DNA from 4 places in the Halomonas sp. GT genome. Region 3 is predicted to be linked to each of the others. Evidence: predicted binding sites of a transcription regulator. Region 3 holds the regulator's gene; each other region holds the start of a gene.
What was found. Region 3 encodes FNR, which switches genes on or off when oxygen is low (the NO sensors DNR and NnrR bind a similar motif). Its sites were predicted from a motif close to TTGATNTANATCAA; they were not measured.
Positions count from the first base shown of each region.

Region 1: paaF (2,3-dehydroadipyl-CoA hydratase PaaF) is a predicted target of FNR. The motif match lies at 1,554-1,567, and genes of this name have one in related genera.
Region 2: dsrO (sulfate reduction electron transfer complex DsrMKJOP subunit DsrO) is a predicted target of FNR. The motif match lies at 2,172-2,185, and genes of this name have one in related genera.
Region 4: B6A39_RS06525 (OmpW/AlkL family protein) is a predicted target of FNR. The motif match lies at 2,146-2,159, and genes of this name have one in related genera.

Region 1 is NZ_CP020562.1:3,795,444-3,799,645, reverse strand. It holds gene paaG (2-(1,2-epoxy-1,2-dihydrophenyl)acetyl-CoA isomerase PaaG) at 1-704, opposite strand, end outside; gene paaF (2,3-dehydroadipyl-CoA hydratase PaaF) at 721-1,494, opposite strand; gene paaN (phenylacetic acid degradation protein PaaN) at 1,862-3,538, shown strand; gene paaY (phenylacetic acid degradation protein PaaY) at 3,550-4,164, shown strand.
Region 2 is NZ_CP020562.1:2,855,166-2,859,367, forward strand. It holds gene B6A39_RS13195 (5-(carboxyamino)imidazole ribonucleotide synthase) at 1-1,016, opposite strand, end outside; gene purE (5-(carboxyamino)imidazole ribonucleotide mutase) at 1,029-1,541, opposite strand; gene B6A39_RS13205 (XRE family transcriptional regulator) at 1,760-2,032, shown strand; gene dsrO (sulfate reduction electron transfer complex DsrMKJOP subunit DsrO) at 2,300-3,091, shown strand; gene nrfD (NrfD/PsrC family molybdoenzyme membrane anchor subunit) at 3,075-4,202, shown strand, end outside.
Region 3 is NZ_CP020562.1:3,217,589-3,221,790, reverse strand. It holds gene B6A39_RS14850 (putative nucleotidyltransferase substrate binding domain-containing protein) at 1-178, shown strand, start outside; gene B6A39_RS14845 (DNA polymerase III subunit epsilon) at 184-834, shown strand; gene ttcA (tRNA 2-thiocytidine(32) synthetase TtcA) at 901-1,866, shown strand; gene fnr (fumarate/nitrate reduction transcriptional regulator Fnr) at 1,853-2,605, opposite strand; gene hemN (oxygen-independent coproporphyrinogen III oxidase) at 2,664-4,091, opposite strand.
Region 4 is NZ_CP020562.1:1,386,248-1,390,449, forward strand. It holds gene B6A39_RS06515 (DUF3549 family protein) at 1-658, opposite strand, end outside; gene B6A39_RS06520 (YqcC family protein) at 944-1,276, shown strand; gene B6A39_RS06525 (OmpW/AlkL family protein) at 1,405-2,031, opposite strand; gene putP (sodium/proline symporter PutP) at 2,295-3,785, opposite strand; gene putA (bifunctional proline dehydrogenase/L-glutamate gamma-semialdehyde dehydrogenase PutA) at 4,025-4,202, opposite strand, start outside.

The sequences.
Region 1 (4,202 bases), 580 kb from region 3:
AGGTCGCGTTCCAGGTCGAGCTGCTCGTTGAAGCTGTTATCGCTGCTGGCGTGCAGGGCACGTTTGATAAGCGCCAAGCCGCGCGTTGGTTGAGTGGCCAAGTGGCGAGCCATGTTCATGGCTTCTTCCTGAAGCACCTCATCATCGACGCAGCGCCAGATCATGCCCCACTGTTCGGCAGTCTCGGCGGGCAGCTTGTCGCCAAGCATGGCTAGGCCCTTAGCCCGGGCCATGCCGACTAAGTTAGGCAGAGTCCAGGTGCCGCCGGAGTCGGGAATTAATCCAATCTTGCAGAAAGCCTGGATAAAACTTGCCGAACGAGCAGCCAATACGATGTCGCAGGCCAGGGCGATGTTGGCACCGGCTCCCGCCGCCACACCGTTCACCGCACAAATGGTTGGGAACGGCATGTCTTTAAGAGCGCGCAACATAGGGTTGTAGCGTTTTTCAAGCGACTCGCCGAGGTCGGGGGCTTGCTCGCCGGGCGCGACGCTTCGGTCGGAAAGATCCTGACCAGCGCAGAAGCCTCGTCCGTTGCCGGTCAGTAACAAAGCGCGAACGCTTGAGTCCTGACGCACGGCTTTTAGCGCCTTACGCATCTCGGCATGCATTTCAGTGTTGAAGCTGTTCAGGCTATCGGGGCGGTTCAGCGTGATACAGGCGACGCCATCTTCCACGGTGTAAAGCAGGGGCGCTTGGCTCATGGGTAATATCCTTGTGTCAGTGCCCTTGAAAAGTGGCAGGTCGTTTTTCTTGGAAAGCGCGAATGCCCTCTTTGCGGTCGGCAGTGCCCGCCAATAAGGTGAACGCATGGCGTTCAAAGCGCAGGCCAGTGGCTAGGTCGGTATCCATCGCCTTGTGTAGCGATTCCCGCGCCAAGCGCACGGCCAGCGGTGCCTTGGCGGCAATGCGCGTTGCAATGGCCATGGCGCGCTCAAGGGTTAATTCGGGCTGGGTAATCTCGCTAATCAGGCCTGCTTCAAGGGCGCGGCGAGCAGAAATGGGCTCGCCAGTTAGCACCATTTGGGTAGCCAGTGATTTGCCCACCGCTCTAAGCAGACGCTGGGTACCACCAGCACCGGGCATGATGCCCAGATTGATTTCAGGCTGGCCGAACAGGGCACTTTCACCGGCAATAATGATGTCGGCATGCATGGCTAGCTCACAGCCACCGCCCAAGGCGTAGCCGTTAACGGCAGCAATGATTGGTTTGCGGAAACGCGTAATGGTGGCCCAGTGGTGCTGGCGAGGATCTTCCAACATGCCGACTAGGTCACGCTCAGCCATTTCATTAATATCCGCACCGGCGGCGAATGCTTTCGAACTTCCGGTGATCACCACGGCGCGAACGTTGTCGTCACTATCGGCGCTGTTCAGGGTGTCGGCGAGTTCGCCAAGCAGCTGGGTATTCAGCGCATTCAGTGCGTCTGGGCGATTCAGCGTGATGCATAAAACGCCTTCCAGGGGCGGAGTTATTTTTAGAGTAGTGGGCATTTTTACCTCAGTTCGGCCTGTGGCGCACAGGATGAATATCTGCCGAGTATAGATTTATTTTGATACACATCAATATATCTTCATTGTTGTTAGTGTGTCGCTTAACGGTTTTTTTGATAATTTATGTCTTGTTAACAATGATTTGTATGTATTTATAGCGAGTGAGTGATAGTTATTAGACCATGGTATGAAAGGTGGAGAATTGGCCCAAAAAGCGATCTTCAGCCCGTATATATCGCGTTTATCGATCGTGGCGGGCTAATTCTTAAGCAAGGGTGTCAGGGAAAGCGTTTGATGTTTTGTTACGGGAAAGTTAGTCTTAATTGGTATAGCGTATCAAAAAAATAAGTGAGTGCAGGAGCGCCCCATGACGCAATCAGCGCAGCAGATGTTTGACCTTCACCGTGACATTCTTGACCAGGCTGTCGGCGCCATCTCTAGCCGTAATTTTTGGACGCCCTACCCAGAAAGCATGCGCAAATACCCCGAAGATGCCGTTAAAGCGGCACCATCGAGATTTGAGTCACTGCTCAACCAACCATTTACGCTGAATAGTGTTGGCAGCACTCACCACGTGGGCGGCGAAGTCTCACCTTATGGGTTCGAGCTTGGCATTACTTATAACCAGCCAAACCCCGACGAACTGATAGCGGCCATGCAAGTGGCGATGCGTGATTGGAGGGATGCCGGGGCTGACGCGCGTGTGGGGGTATGTCTGGAAATCCTGTCGCGCCTTAATGCCATGAGCCCGGAGATCGCCCAGGCGGTGATGCATACCAGCGGCCAGGGGCCGTTGATGGCGTTTCAGGCAGGTGGGCCGCATGCTCAGGATCGCGGCCTTGAAGCCGTGGCCTATGCTTGGCAAGCGATGGCGCAGATTCCTGCTACCGCACAGTGGGTTAAGCCCCAGGGCAAGCATGATCCCATTGTCATGGATAAGCGTTTTCACATCGTGCCACGCGGCATCTCGTTGGTGGTGGCCTGTTCTACTTTTCCCACCTGGAATACTTATCCCGGCTTGTTTGCCAGTCTGGCGACAGGCAACCCCGTCATTCTTAAACCGCATCCTGGCGCTATTCTGCCATTGGCGATAACGACACGAGTTGCTCAGCAGGTGCTTGAAGAAGCGGGCTTTGATCCCTGCCTGGTGAGTTTGGCACCCGACACGGTAGATGCGCCGCTGACGAAAACGCTGGCGCTTGATCCTGCGGTCAAGCTGATCGATTTCACCGGCTCCAATACCTTTGGCGATTGGTTGATAGATAACGCTACTCAGGCTCAGGTGTTCGCTGAGAAAGCCGGTGTCAACACGGTCATTATCGACAGCGTGGATAACCTTAAAGCGGTCACTGCGAATCTTGCCTTCTCGCTGAGCCTTTATTCCGGGCAGATGTGCACGACCCCTCAGGCTATTTATGTACCCAAAAATGGTATTGAAACAGCGGATGGCCATTTGAGTTTTGACGACGTGGCGGCAGCGCTTGCGAAAGCTGTACAGGCATTTCTGAGTGACAATGACCGCGCCTGCACGGTGTTAGGTGCCCTGCAGTCAGTAGACACGCAAGCACGGATTGATGAGTGCCGTGGTTTGGGCGAAATAGTCCTGGATAGCGAGTCACGAAAACACGCCCAATACTCTGACGCCCGCATTCACACGCCGCTTATCCTCAAGGTAGATGCAGCACAGAAGGCTACCTATGGTGAGGAACGCTTCGGCCCCATCAGCTTTGTTATCGCGACTGAGAACACCGCGCATAGCATTGAACTGGCGCGTGACGTGATCCGGGAAAAGGGCGCGATAACCCTAGGTGGCTATACGACTGATGAGGCAGTGGCCGAGCAGTTCGAAGAGTTGGCGATGGACGTGGCGACGCCGCTTTCGTTGAACCTGGATGGGGGGATATTCGTCAACCAGTCGGCTGCTTTCAGTGACTTTCACGCCACAGGCGGTAATCCAGCGGCCAATGCCTCGCTATGTAATCAAGCCTTTGTTGCCAGTCGCTTTGTGGTGGTGCAAAGCCGCCGCCACTGCCAATCGAACTAACGGAGAACGTGATGCCTTACTATCGTCTTGAAGGGGTGACGCCGGTAGTGCACCCGACGGCTTATGTCCACCCAACCGCAGTGTTGATCGGGGATGTGATTGTTGGCCCCAATTGTTACGTTGGCCCCGGCGCGGTGATGCGCGGTGACTTCGGACGCCTGGTGCTGGAAGAGGGCGCGAACCTACAGGATACCTGCGTCATGCACGGCTTTCCGGGGTGCGTCACTAAGGTCGAAAAGGATGGCCATATCGGCCACGGCGCGGTTTTGCATGGCTGCGTGATTGGGCGTGATGCCATGGTCGGCATGAACGCTGTAGTGATGGACGGTGCTCACATTGCTGAGCGCTCTATTGTTGCGGCGGCCGCGTTCGTCAAAGCGGGATTTGAGTGCGAGCCACAGTCTCTGGTGATGGGGGCTCCTGCAAAGGTTAAACGGCCGCTGAGCGATGAAGAGTTTGCTTGGAAGCAGCAGGGTACCCAAGAGTATCAGCGTTTAGTGACCCGTTGCCGTGACAGCTTGGAACCTTGTGAACCGCTGGCAGAACTTGATGCTGACCGGCCAACCTTGCTGGCCGGTGATACACAACCTAAGCAGCAGACGCTGGATAAGTCGCCACAGCCATGAGCGGTGGTATGTGGCGACTAATTCAGTGGCCTCCTTAG
Region 2 (4,202 bases), 360 kb from region 3:
CGCCCTGCACGCTCTTCCTTGTCATAACGGTGCAAGTGAGTATTGCCAATCGCCAGCATCGCGGCATTGTCACCTTCCTGGCCAATGACGTTCACCATGCAAGTAGGCGCAATGGCTTGGGTGCTGCCAAGCGGTAGGCCTTGCACAGCGCGCAGATGATTTTCAAACTGGCTCGTCACCGAACCGTCCATCGTCCAGTGGCCAGAATTATGCACGCGTGGAGCCATCTCGTTAGCCAAGAGGCTGCCATCACGCGTTTGGAATAACTCCAACGCCATCACGCCAACATAATCAAGTTCATCTAACAGCATGCGAATGTAGCTGTCGGCTGTCTCTTGAACGCTGGCAGCTAAATCCGGTAGCGGCGCAACGGAATAGCGCAAAATGCCATCTACGTGTTGATTTTCCGCCATGGGATAAAACACCACATCCCCATCACGACCGCGCACGGCAATCATCGAGACTTCCCGTACAAAATCGACAAACGCTTCAACGATCAGCTGACGGTGACCAATGCTCTTCCATGCCTCTTCAGCCTGCTCTGGCGTTTTCAGCACCGCTTGCCCTTTACCGTCATACCCCTCAGTCACTGATTTGGCGACCACGGGGCAGCCCAATTCATTCGCTGCCGCTTCAAGCTGTTCGGCACTCTCAACGACGCGGTAAGCCGGTGTAGGAATACCCAAGCGGTCGAATAAGGCTTTCTCTTCAACACGGTTTTGGCACACCGCAATTGCGCGGCTTCCTGGGTAAACGGGCTTGTGCTGCTCAATTTGCTCAACCAGCGCTACGGGCAGATGCTCAAACTCATAGGTCACTACATCGACCTTATCGAGAAATTCTGCCAAATGCTGGTTGTTGGGATCGACAATCACGTCGCCAATGCCCGCGCTGGGGTTGCCGGTCGTGTCTAAAAACGTGAAGCGATTACCTAGCGGATAGCCAGCCAATGCCAGCATGCGACCAAGCTGGCCTGCACCTAGCACACCGATGTTCTTTGAGATGCCAGAGTTCATTACCAGGACTCCTTAGTTCGCTTCCGCATCGGGACGAGGGTCTGGGTTATCCAGCACCATTTGAGTTTGCTCAGCGCGGAAAGCCTCGACCGCTTCACGCACGGTGGTGTCTTGCAAACCGACAATCTGTGCTGCCAACAGGCCTGCATTGGTCGCCCCTGGTTTACCAATCGCCAGTGTGCCAACAGCGATTCCACCAGGCATCTGCGCAATTGAAAGCAATGAATCCAAGCCTTTAAGCGCTTTGGATTCTACTGGCACGCCCAGAACCGGCAACGCCGTTTGGGAAGCCACCATGCCGGGCAAATGGGCGGCACCGCCCGCTCCTGCCACAATCACTTGCAGGCCACGTTCAGCGGCGCTTTTAGCATAATCAAACAACAAGTCAGGGGTACGATGAGCGGAGACGACGCGAGTCTCATAAGGGACGCCCAGCCGCTCTAACATCGCCACCGCGTGTTCCATGACGGGCCAATCAGATTTTGACCCCATGATCACGCCCACTTTGGGTGCGCTGTTTGACATGCAAAAACTCCTCGGCCAAAGGGCCTACTAAAGCAATCAAGCGTTTAATGTGCCGTGTGCCGCAAGCGGCTCACCAGGAAATTAGAAGGCGCATAGTCTACCAGAGCTAGTCGCTTAGAGCGCGTTTGTAAATAGATCGAAATTTTAATCAAAGTAGCATTGAAAAGCGCGCGACTTGGCGGCATTGTGTGTTTGTCATTTCAGACTGATGGAGTCCCATGAGTACGGCATACTCAACTGCTCACGCAGAAACGCTAGATCCTCCGCGAAGCAGCCCTGACCTTGATGTCAGGGACTTAGAAAAACGTACGCGCCTCATGCGTATCATTACCCGCCTGATCGCCGTATCAGATCTGGGAAGCCGCGAAATAGCCCGCCGGGCGGGGCTTCCAGTACAAAAGATCAGCGACCTGCTCGCCGGAAGGCTAGAGCACCTAGATGTTGATGAACTCAATGTCTTGCGTCGCACGTTAGAGCTGGAGACGCCATAGCAACAGTTGCTACCTAACGTGATCATTCATCCCTTTTGTTTGTTAACAGGCTTGCCCAGTGGGCAGGCCTGTTTTTGTTTCAAAACAGATAATTAGCGTTTTAAGATTAAGGGAGCATTAAGAAACCCCCTCTAACTCATTGACACGCATCAATTTTTTATAATACCAAAGGCGTAACCTTAGCGTATTCACCTCATTCGCCTGTAGCAACGACGTTTTATTAGCGACGTTGATAACAGCGATATTTTTATTAGCTAAGGAGGCGTTATGGACGCCATACGCCGGTCGTTACTAGGCCAGTTGGCCCGACTAAGCGCGGGCGCTGCGCTAGTCCCGCTATCCAGCCTTGCCCCAGCCAGCCTTGCCCAAGCTGGCATTAATCAGCAGCCTGCCCGCCGCGAGGGCGACTCTAGCAAACGCTACGGCATGCTAATCGACCTTCGCCAATGCATCGGCTGCCAGGCCTGCACCGTGTCGTGTCATATCGAGAATGCTGCACCGCTTGGCCAATTTCGAACCACCGTCTCTCAGTACGAAGTGCAACACCATGAAAGTGGCGAACTGGCAACGTTTATGCTGCCGCGGCTATGCAACCACTGCGAAAATCCACCCTGTGTTCCGGTTTGCCCTGTTGAGGCGACCTATCAACAGCAAGATGGCATCGTTGTCGTAGATAGCGACCGCTGTGTCGGCTGTGCTTACTGCGTCAATGCCTGCCCCTACGATGCCCGCTTTATTAATGAGCGCACTCAAACTGCCGACAAATGCACCTTCTGTGCCCACCGTTTAGAAGCAGGGCTACTGCCTGCCTGCGTTGAAAGCTGCGTGGGCGGCGCCCGCATTATTGGCGATATGCGCAACCCAGACAGCCAAATCAGCCGTCTGATCAACGAGCACCGCGACGCGCTCATGGTGCTTCAGCCAGAAAAAAACACCCTTCCCCAAGTGTTCTATTTAGGTATGGACGAACGATTCACTACACGCCCCGTGGCAGAACCCGTGGCGCTTGAAGTGCTCGACCCCCACGGCCAGGAGATGGGCTATGAATTCCACCATTGAACTACTCGCCCCACGCTATGACATCGCCTGGTATCCCTGGGCAGTTCAGTACTTTTTTATGATCGCGGTCTCCTATGCAAGCCTTTGGCTGGCGGCGCCCGCACTAGTGTTTGGCAAGCAATCCTGGTTGCCTACAGCACGTCTAGCGCTCATCGCCTGCGTCAGCACAACGTTAGTCGCACCGGTGGCCTTATTGGCAGATCTACACCAGCCACTGCGCTTTTGGCATTTCTACGCCTACGCCAATACGCATTCGTGGATGTCGATTGGCAGTGTGGTACTGCCGCTGTATCTGATCAGCGTTTTAGGCTTCGCCTGGCTGGCTTGGCGTCCCGCACTGCAAGCTCGGCAACAGGCAGCGGGGCTGAGCGGGTTGATCGCCAAGTGGCTGAGCATGGGCAGGGGTGCAACACCCAAAGCACTGGTTGCCCTGGTGGGGTTGGCCGCGCTGATGCTCTCAAGCGGCATTATGCTCTACACCGGAGCGGAGTTAGCTATCGTCAAAGCTCGCCCCTTATGGAACACAATTTGGCTACCGCCCATGCTGGTAGCGAGCGGATTTATTGCCGCCGCTGGGTTAATACTGGTCCTCAACCGCGTGAGTAGAATCTGCGCGCCCGACGCCACCCGGCAGATGCTCTATGTCCTGCTAGCCTTCTGTGCGCTAGCGGGGCTTATCGCGCTCAGTTGGTTGTTAGATGGCTTGAATGCCCACGTTGGCTCAGTGGCGGCGGCATTGGAATCTGTCCGTTTCAGCCCCTCTTGGCGCAGCACCGCACTTTGGGGTGGCCTTACCGGCGTTGTGCTATTTGCCAGCGTAGTATTTCTGTTAACGCGTTCGGCTCAGCGCCAGCCAGCACTGTTTGCCTGGGCATGGTTGCTAGGCCTGGTGGCAATCCACATGGGCTGGATGTTCCGTTGGGTAGTGCTGATGGATGTTCAACATGTAGCCCGTAACAGCGCAGGTTTCCATCACTACGGTATCCCTGCTGGCTCTTCCGGCATCTTAGGCATTGTAGGCACTTTCGGGCTGTGGCTGGCGGCCATTTTACTGATCGAGCTATTTATTCCATGGCGACAGGCCCAACAAGGCAGTCAGCTACCAGGCAAC
Region 3 (4,202 bases):
CGAACTACGTTTAAAGCAGCAGTTGCAGACAGCAGAAGCGTCGACTCAGCAGCGCAGCAACCGTGTGGTGGTGCAAGAACTCTCGTCCCTTGAGCGTGATCTGTTGCGTGAGGCGCTGCATATCGTAAAAGATTTTAAGCAGCGGCTCTCCCATCGTTATCATTTGGAGTATTCGTGAGCGGAATGCGCTTGTTAGACCGGCATATGTCATTACTCAGTGGCTCGCTGCGTACATTAATGCAGCGCGAAAGCGACCGCCGACGCTGGGCAGATTCCCCCTACGCATGGCTGTTTCAGCCCTACATGGGGGAAGAAATGGTGGCACTTGCCTGCCAGGTTAGCCCGGGCCAAGCGCCTGTGGTCAGCGTCGCTGCTGTTGTCTTAAGCCCAGGGAGAGTGCAGACCAGCCAAGCCTGGGTGGCTACCCTGGCAGAAGAGCAAAACAACAACGGCCCTGCATTGCGGCGACATCATCAGCTTTATGCGACGGATACGGTGCTGGCGCCTAACGCTGAGCATCTTGGGGCGCTAGCTGAATTTATCGGTAATCGGCCGCTAATTGGTTGGCAGTTAGGCCGCTCGGTGGAACATCTTAATCTTTTGTTTAAAGCCGGGCTGGGATTTGGTTTGCCCAATGCCCAGGTTGATGTTGGAAAGCTGCACTATCGTCAGCTGCGTCGCTTACATCCACAGTGTGAGACGAGCGGCCGCCTAACGGAAGCGCTCGCTCGTTGGCAAATACCCGCTCTTCAATGGATGGGGGTGTTGGGGGATGCTACCGCAAGCGCGCTTTTATATCTGCGTTTGCAGCGCGAGATCGCCCAGCAGGCGTAGTCGTTACTACCCTCATACGATGAATCCACGGGTTTATCTTGGGTGGAGGTGGTGAGTCTTGTTAGAATGTTCGCTGCTTCTTCTACCATCGGCAGTGCCTACACCATGCTACAACCTGACTATTTTGATCCCGCTGCACTTGAGACTGTTTCTGTTAGCAGCTCTGCTGTTAATAGCTCACAGACACCATCCGAGCATCATGCCGCTAAACAAAAGCGTGAATTTAATAAGCTACAAAAGCGCTTACGGCGAGAGGTTGGCAACGCCATCATTGATTATCAAATGATTGGTGAAGGTGACAAAGTGATGGTGTGTCTGTCTGGTGGCAAAGATAGCTATACGATGCTGGAGATACTGCTTAACCTGCAGCGCAACGCGCCAGTTAACTTCTCTCTGGTCGCCGTCAATATGGATCAAAAACAGCCAGGTTTTCCAGAGCATGTGCTGCCCCAATACTTAGATAAAGTGGGTGTTGAATACCACATTTTAGAGCGTGACACCTACTCCGTGGTGAAAGAGAAAACCCCTGAAGGAAAAACGACTTGCGCACTCTGCTCACGATTAAGACGTGGCTCTCTCTATGGGTTTGCTGAGGAAATTGGGGCAACAAAAATTGCCCTAGGGCATCATCGTGAAGATATTTTAGAAACGTTATTTCTTAACATGTTCTTTGGTGGCACTTTGAAAGCAATGCCTCCCAAGCTTTTATCTGACGATGGCAAAAACATTGTCATTCGCCCCCTTGCCTACTGCAAAGAGGCTGATATTGCAGAGTTTTCTCGGCTAATGGAATTCCCCATTATTCCCTGCAACTTATGTGGCTCTCAGCCCAATCTTCAGCGTCAAGTCGTCAAAGATATGCTGGCTGAGTGGGATAAAAAACATCCAGGACGGCTAGAGAGCATGTTTAAAGCAGTGACCAATGTAGCGCCTTCCCAGCTGGCAGACCGCCGTTTGTTTGACTTTGCTGGCCTTGAAGCCAAACAAGCGGCGTTGATGGAAGGGCGTATTCAGGCGCTTACCGTGGACTAGCCGACTGTTCTTCCTCTTCAGCTAGCGTGATGAGGCGTTGCATATCTAAAATATTAACCTCGCGCCCTGAAACAGCCACTACCTCTTGCTGTTGAAAGCGGCTAAGAATACGGCTGACCGTTTCTACCGCCAAGCCTAAGTAGTTGCCAATATCGGCGCGAGACATGGAGAGCCTGAAGCTATAAGGCGAGTATCCACGTCGACGAAAACGGTCTGAAAGGGTAACTAAAAAGCTTGCTAGTCGCTGATCGGCCGTCTTGCGCGATAGCAAGCGCATCATGCGTCGGTCATCCCGCAATTCTTTGCTCATACTCCGATAAAGCTGACCACGTAGTTCGGGTAGTTCTTCGGAAAGTAGGTCCAAGCGATCAAACGGGATTTCACACACCGTTGTGGTTTCCAGTGCAATGACGCTACCGGGGTAGTGCTCTTCATCAATTCCGTCTAACCCCACCAGTTCGCTGGGAAGATAGAAATTTGTCAGTTGATCATTGCCATTACCTTCGCTGGTTACCTGTTTCAGGCTGCCTGAGCGGACGGCATACACGCTGGTGAAGTGATCACCCTGGCGAAACAGGGGCTCGCCTTTTTTAAGCGGAGCGCGGCGACGAATGATGGCATCAAACTGACTCATGTCCTCAAGCTCTAAGGCAAGCGGTAGACACAGCGAGCTTAGGCTACAGGTCTGGCAGCGCGCCTCTTGCAGCAGTGAGCGTCGTTGGCTGGCGGGGTGTGGCATATTATTCTCCCTTTCTCGTTAGCCATCATAGGCCCAGGTGCAAGACGTCTCAAGAAGCTTATACAATCTTAGAGTAGCGCTGAGTCGGCTGGTCAGCTAGGCGAGCATCAAAAGCCATCGCCAAATGGCGAATCAGCAGCCGCCCAGAGGGGGTGGCGCTAATAACTTGCTGATGGCGAGTGATCAAGCCGTCTTGCTCAGCTATCTTCAATTGCTCAATTGCGGTGGAAAAATAGTCATTGGCATCGATGTGCCAACGCTTTCCAACGTCCGCTAGATCAATATGCATGTCGCACATTAGCCGTTCAATCACGTCTCTTCGTATTAGGTCATCCTTATTTAACCTTAATCCTTTAACGGTTGCCAGCTTACCTTGATCTAAGGCTGCTTCATATTGGTTAAGCTGGGTCGGGTTTTGTGCGTAAACGTCGTCAACCCGTGATATGGCGGATACGCCTAAGCCAACTAAATCGCACTGTGCATGGCTAGAGTAGCCCTGAAAATTGCGTTGTAAGGTGCCGTTGCGCTGAGCAATCGCTAGGCTATCGTCAGGTCGTGCAAAGTGATCCATGCCAATATGCACATAGCCTGCGTTAGTCAGCATTTCTATGGTGGTATGCAAAATAGCCAGCTTTTCATCAGCGCTGGGAAGGTCCGTTTCGTTAATGCGTCGCTGTGGCGCAAAACGGGTGGGCATGTGCGCATAATTAAATACGGACAGCCGTGCAGGGTTGAGTTCGATGACTTGACTTAGTGTCTCGGCAAAGCTTTTTTCTGTTTGAAATGGCAGTCCATAAATCAAATCAAGATTGAGTGAGCGAAAACCAAGACGGTGTGCTTCTTCCATCAACGTTTCGGTGAGTACCCGGGGTTGTACTCGGTTGATGGCTTTTTGTACCTGCGGATTTAAATCCTGTACGCCAAGGCTTAGTCGATTAAAGCCGAGAGACTGTAGGTGGCGCAGCGTAAATACGTCTGCTTCACGAGGGTCTATTTCAATAGCGTAATCACGATCGGCTGAGCCAGATAAACCAAAACGGGCATCTAGGCGATCAATCAGATCTCCCATCTGTGCCAAGGTTAGAAATGTGGGCGTACCACCGCCCCAGTGTAACTGTTGCACCGGCCGTGAAGTGTCTAAATGGCGGGCAGTGAGCACCATCTCTCGATCTAGCTGAGAAAGATAAGGTTCTGCAAGGGCGGTATTCTTCGTTGCGATTTTATTGCAAGCACAGTAGAAGCAAATTTTTCGACAAAAGGGCACATGCACATACAGTGATAGCGGACGGTGGCTCTCGTTACTGCGCGCTAGCGCCTGAGTAAAGTCATCGGCACTAAACTGCTCATGAAACGCTAGAGCTGTCGGGTAGGACGTATAGCGTGGGCCACTTTTGTCATAGCGACGCAGCAGCGCTTCATCCCAGGCATTAGCCCCAGACACATCAGTGTTGGTAGGTGAGAAGGCAGCAGTGGCATGAACGGGCATGGCGAGCGCTCCGAAGTGAGAAGTAAACAAAAGGAGTGACTGAGCGCAGTTGCTCAGTATTCTCTTGGAATGCTACGTCGGAGACACTTGGAAAGCGTTGAGCTATATCAA
Region 4 (4,202 bases), 1.8 Mb from region 3:
GCTCTTCAAGAGGCCTATGCTCCAGGCAATAGCACAGCGAGTGAGCGACATTAGTGGGCAGGTGGGGTAGGCGCAGCGCTAGCGCTTCTGATGTGGGTAAATCGAGGCGTACCACATAATCAGCGATGCCTTGTAATCCCAGTGCTTGCCAATCAATAGTCTGTTGGCCACTGAGATATGCTTCTACAGGCTCTAAGTGTTGGCTAGCGGCTAGCCCTAATGCGTGGGTGGCCTGTGCATTAAGCATTGCTTGAAAAGTAATATCAGGCGAAAAAGCGAGGGGATTATCCTTCATTAGATGATCCACGTCTGCAGTTTCTGCCTTACCTAGCGGTTTATTTTCCACCTGTGAAGCATTTCGCCCAAGGGTTTCTAGCAAGCGATTAATAAAGCCGTCTCGTTGGGCGGGGGAGAGCTTGCCTTGTTCGTCTAGCGGCAGCGCCAAAAACCAGATGGCTGGTTCAGGCATGTCACCCATACGAAATACCACGCCAAGTCTTGCCTGTTGTTGCCAGGGTTCAGGCCAGGCTATCTCGCCGCTTTCGAATGAACGCAGCGTTTCTCGTGGGCAGGTCGTTACTCGTCGTCCCATATGGTAGAGGGAAACGTCGGCGCCGCTACGTGTAAAAAACTCATCAAGTGTTTGGATTGGTTGCATGACATCCTTCCGCATTTCAAGCCTGCACTCTACCTTGCTGATGTATCACTGTCAGCCGCAAACGCTGATTAATCCGTGCTTTATTATCAAAGTGGTTAAAAATTGCACAACATGGCGTAACCCGCATGAGAGTAACAGTAGCGACATCTTTCCATAGTTTATCCACAGTCTCTTGCAGGTTTTCTGTGAGTCTGTGAATAAGGCACAAATTCAGCCAGATGGTTGGCAACTTGCGCATAGTGCTGGGATAATAAAGGCTTATTGATTCAAAGGGAAAAGGTACTTATGAGCGTCCATCAGCAGCTTCAAACCGCGCTTCTTGAGCTTGAAGCCACAATGAAGGCCGCTAATTTATGGCGTATGCCAACGCCTGATATCTCAGCATTTAATAGCCAGCAACCCTTCTGTATCGACACGATGTCGCTGCCTCAGTGGATTCGATTTGTCTTTATCGCTCGATTAAATGCACTGGTTGATGCCGAGGCCGCCATGCCTGACAAGTGCGATGTAGCACCGGCAGTGGCTGCTTACCTGATGCAGGAAAAAGTGCGTGCCAGTGACCAGCTGCTGGTTGTTCGCGCCGTTGAAAAGATAGATCGGCTAGTTACCGAAAGCTAGGTCGCGGTAAGACGAGGAGCTGAAGCCTAGTGTGATCAGGGTATCAGCAATGACAATGCCCAGCACCGCAAGCAGCGGTACTGGGCATTTTTCATACGATTATGGCGCTAGCACAGCCGTAGCGGTGCTTAGAAGCGGTAGCTTAAGCCTGCCATAACCACCAGAGGGTCAATCTCTACTGTGCCTGCAGCGTCGCCGTTAACGGTTGCGTCAGTATCGATGTCGATATACCACGCTGCTGCGTTAAGCGCCCAGTTATCATCGATAAGTAAATCGATACCCACCTGAGCAGCGGCACCCCAAGAGTCGTCCAGCTCCAACTCGCCAATGGCTAGTTCTTCATCAGAGAAAAAGGTGTAGTTAATACCTGCGCCTACATAAGGCTGTACGCGCGCATCAGTTCCACCTAGTGGGTAGTACTGGAGAGTTAGTGTGGGGGGGAGGTGTTTGGTAGAGGCAAGATTGTCACCGTTCAGGGCAATGTCGTGCTCAAACGGCAGAGCTGCCAGTAACTCGATACCCATCTTGTCGTGGAAGCGATAGCCAAGTGTAAATGCAAAATCGGTTTTGTCTTGAACATCAACCGCCAACGCGCCTCCAGCTAATGAGCCGTTGTCGCCTTTTGGTTCCACTTTGGCAACACCCACGCGAGTAAAGAAATCGCCAGCGCCGTAAGCTAAAACTTGGCCGCTTGCCATCAATGTGGCTGCTGCAAGTCCAGTGGTGAGCAGTGTTGAAAGAGAGTTATGGCGCATAGCATCGCTCCTGACCATTAATATGAGTCTTTGCAGTGAGAGGTTAACGTGAACCGTTGTTCGACATGATCGCGAACCATGTAAGGAGTGTATCGGGTAGAAGAAGACAGGTTATTGACCTGGGGCAAAGAGTGGAGCTACGCCGCTAAACATTGGGCTTATAAAAGAGGCAATCTGAAATGAAAGAAGCCTTCCCATGCCACGGGAAGGCCTCGATAATCAACTAATTGTTTGATCACGTTGAGTGTGTAATTGGCGCTCGTCTAGCGATCAATATGCTGATATTCACCCGCATCGGCAGTTACGCGACTAACCACCAAGATGGCAATAAAGGCAGCGATGAAGCCAGGGATGATTTCGTACACGCCGGGGCCACCCATGAATTCTCCGTTCCAGCCTAATGCAATCCAAATCATGACGGTAGCAGCACCCACCACCATGCCTGCAAGGGCGCCAGCACCGTTCGTGCGAGACCACATTAGCGACAGAATGATCAGCGGGCCAAATGCTGCGCCAAAGCCAGCCCAGGCGTTACTCACTAGTCCAAGAACCTGGGAGTCTGGATTTGACGCGATCACAGCGGCCACCAGGCCAACCAGTACGACACAGATTCGCCCCACCTTTACGCACTCTTTATCGGTTGCTTCCTTTCGTAAGAACAGACGATAGAAGTCCTCGGTCAATGAAGAGGACGACACTAACAATTGGCTAGAAATAGTGCTCATAATTGCAGCAAGCAGTGCCGCGTAGAGGAAACCAGTGACCAGCGGGTGGAATAGCAGGTTAGCCAGAATGATGAAGATCGTTTCTGGATCCTCGATATCCATGCCGTTGCGAATCGCATAGGCCCGGCCAAACAAACCTAGAGAAACAGCGCCAATCAGGGAAATAAGCATCCAACTCATGCCGATATTACGGGCAGTAGGCACATCCTTCAGCGTCCGGATGGCCATGAAGCGCACAATAATATGTGGCTGACCGAAATAGCCAAGCCCCCAGGTCACCGCAGAGAGCCAGCCAATAAAGGTTAGCCCTGACGTCCAGGATAGTAGGGTGGGATCGACTTCATTTAGCGTCTGCGATGCTTGGGAGAACCCGCCGCCACCTTCGCCAAATAGCACTACTGCTGGCATGATGACTAGCGCCAACATCATTATGCAGCCTTGAACGAAGTCAGTCATGCTAACGGCCAGGAAGCCGCCAACAACGGTATAGACAAGTACCACACCAAGTGTAATAAGAATGCCCACAGCGTAGTCGCTCATGCCGCCGATGTTAAAAATACCGGCAAACGCGCTTTCAAACAGCTTGCCCCCAGCGACTAAGCCAGATGCTGTATAAACCGCGAAAAAGATGACGATAACAATAGCCGACACCGTGCGCAGGGAAAGCGCACGTGTCGGAAATCGGTTTGCAAGAAAGGCTGGAATGGTAATCGCATTACCGTAGTGAACCGTCTGTTCACGAAGCCGGGGGGCGACCAGGGTCCAGTTGAAGAATGCACCCACCAGAAGGCCAATGCCTATCCAAGCTGATCCCAAACCGGAAACAAACATTGCGCCGGGCAGCCCAAGCAGCAACCAGCCGCTCATGTCCGACGCGCCAGCCGATAGAGCAGCTACTTGTGGACTTAGGCCACGTCCACCCAGCATGTAATCTTCCGATGAAGATGTCGCTTTGCGCATAGCATAAATGCCGATGGCGATCATAAGCGCAAAGTAGGCAAAAAGACTGATCCAAACACCGATAGCCATGAAAGTTCTCCAATTCGTCAGGACGGAGCTAGCTCCGACAGGTTAGCGCGCTTGCCGTGCAGGACCGGTAGTGGCACGCATTTTTAACTCCGTTTCTTATTCGCGTAACAAGGCGCTACCGTTTGATCCTCGATCTTCCTTGCTAGGGAGACGCCTGTTCTAGTCGTCTCCCGGCAACACGAGGTCATTATCTTATCTAAGTTTAGTTGCGAAATGTGGCGTCGACAAAGCTTGGGGGCCTATTCGGCCGTTGCCAGCAGGCTGGCGTTGCCTCCCGCAGCAGTCGTGTCGATGCACAGATGACGTTCCACCACGTAGCGATCTGGTGAAATGGTCTGCGTCTCGAGTGGCACGATGGCACCGTCGCGCTTAGCAAGTGCTATCCGCAGTTCATGCGTCCAATCGCTTTTGCCAGCC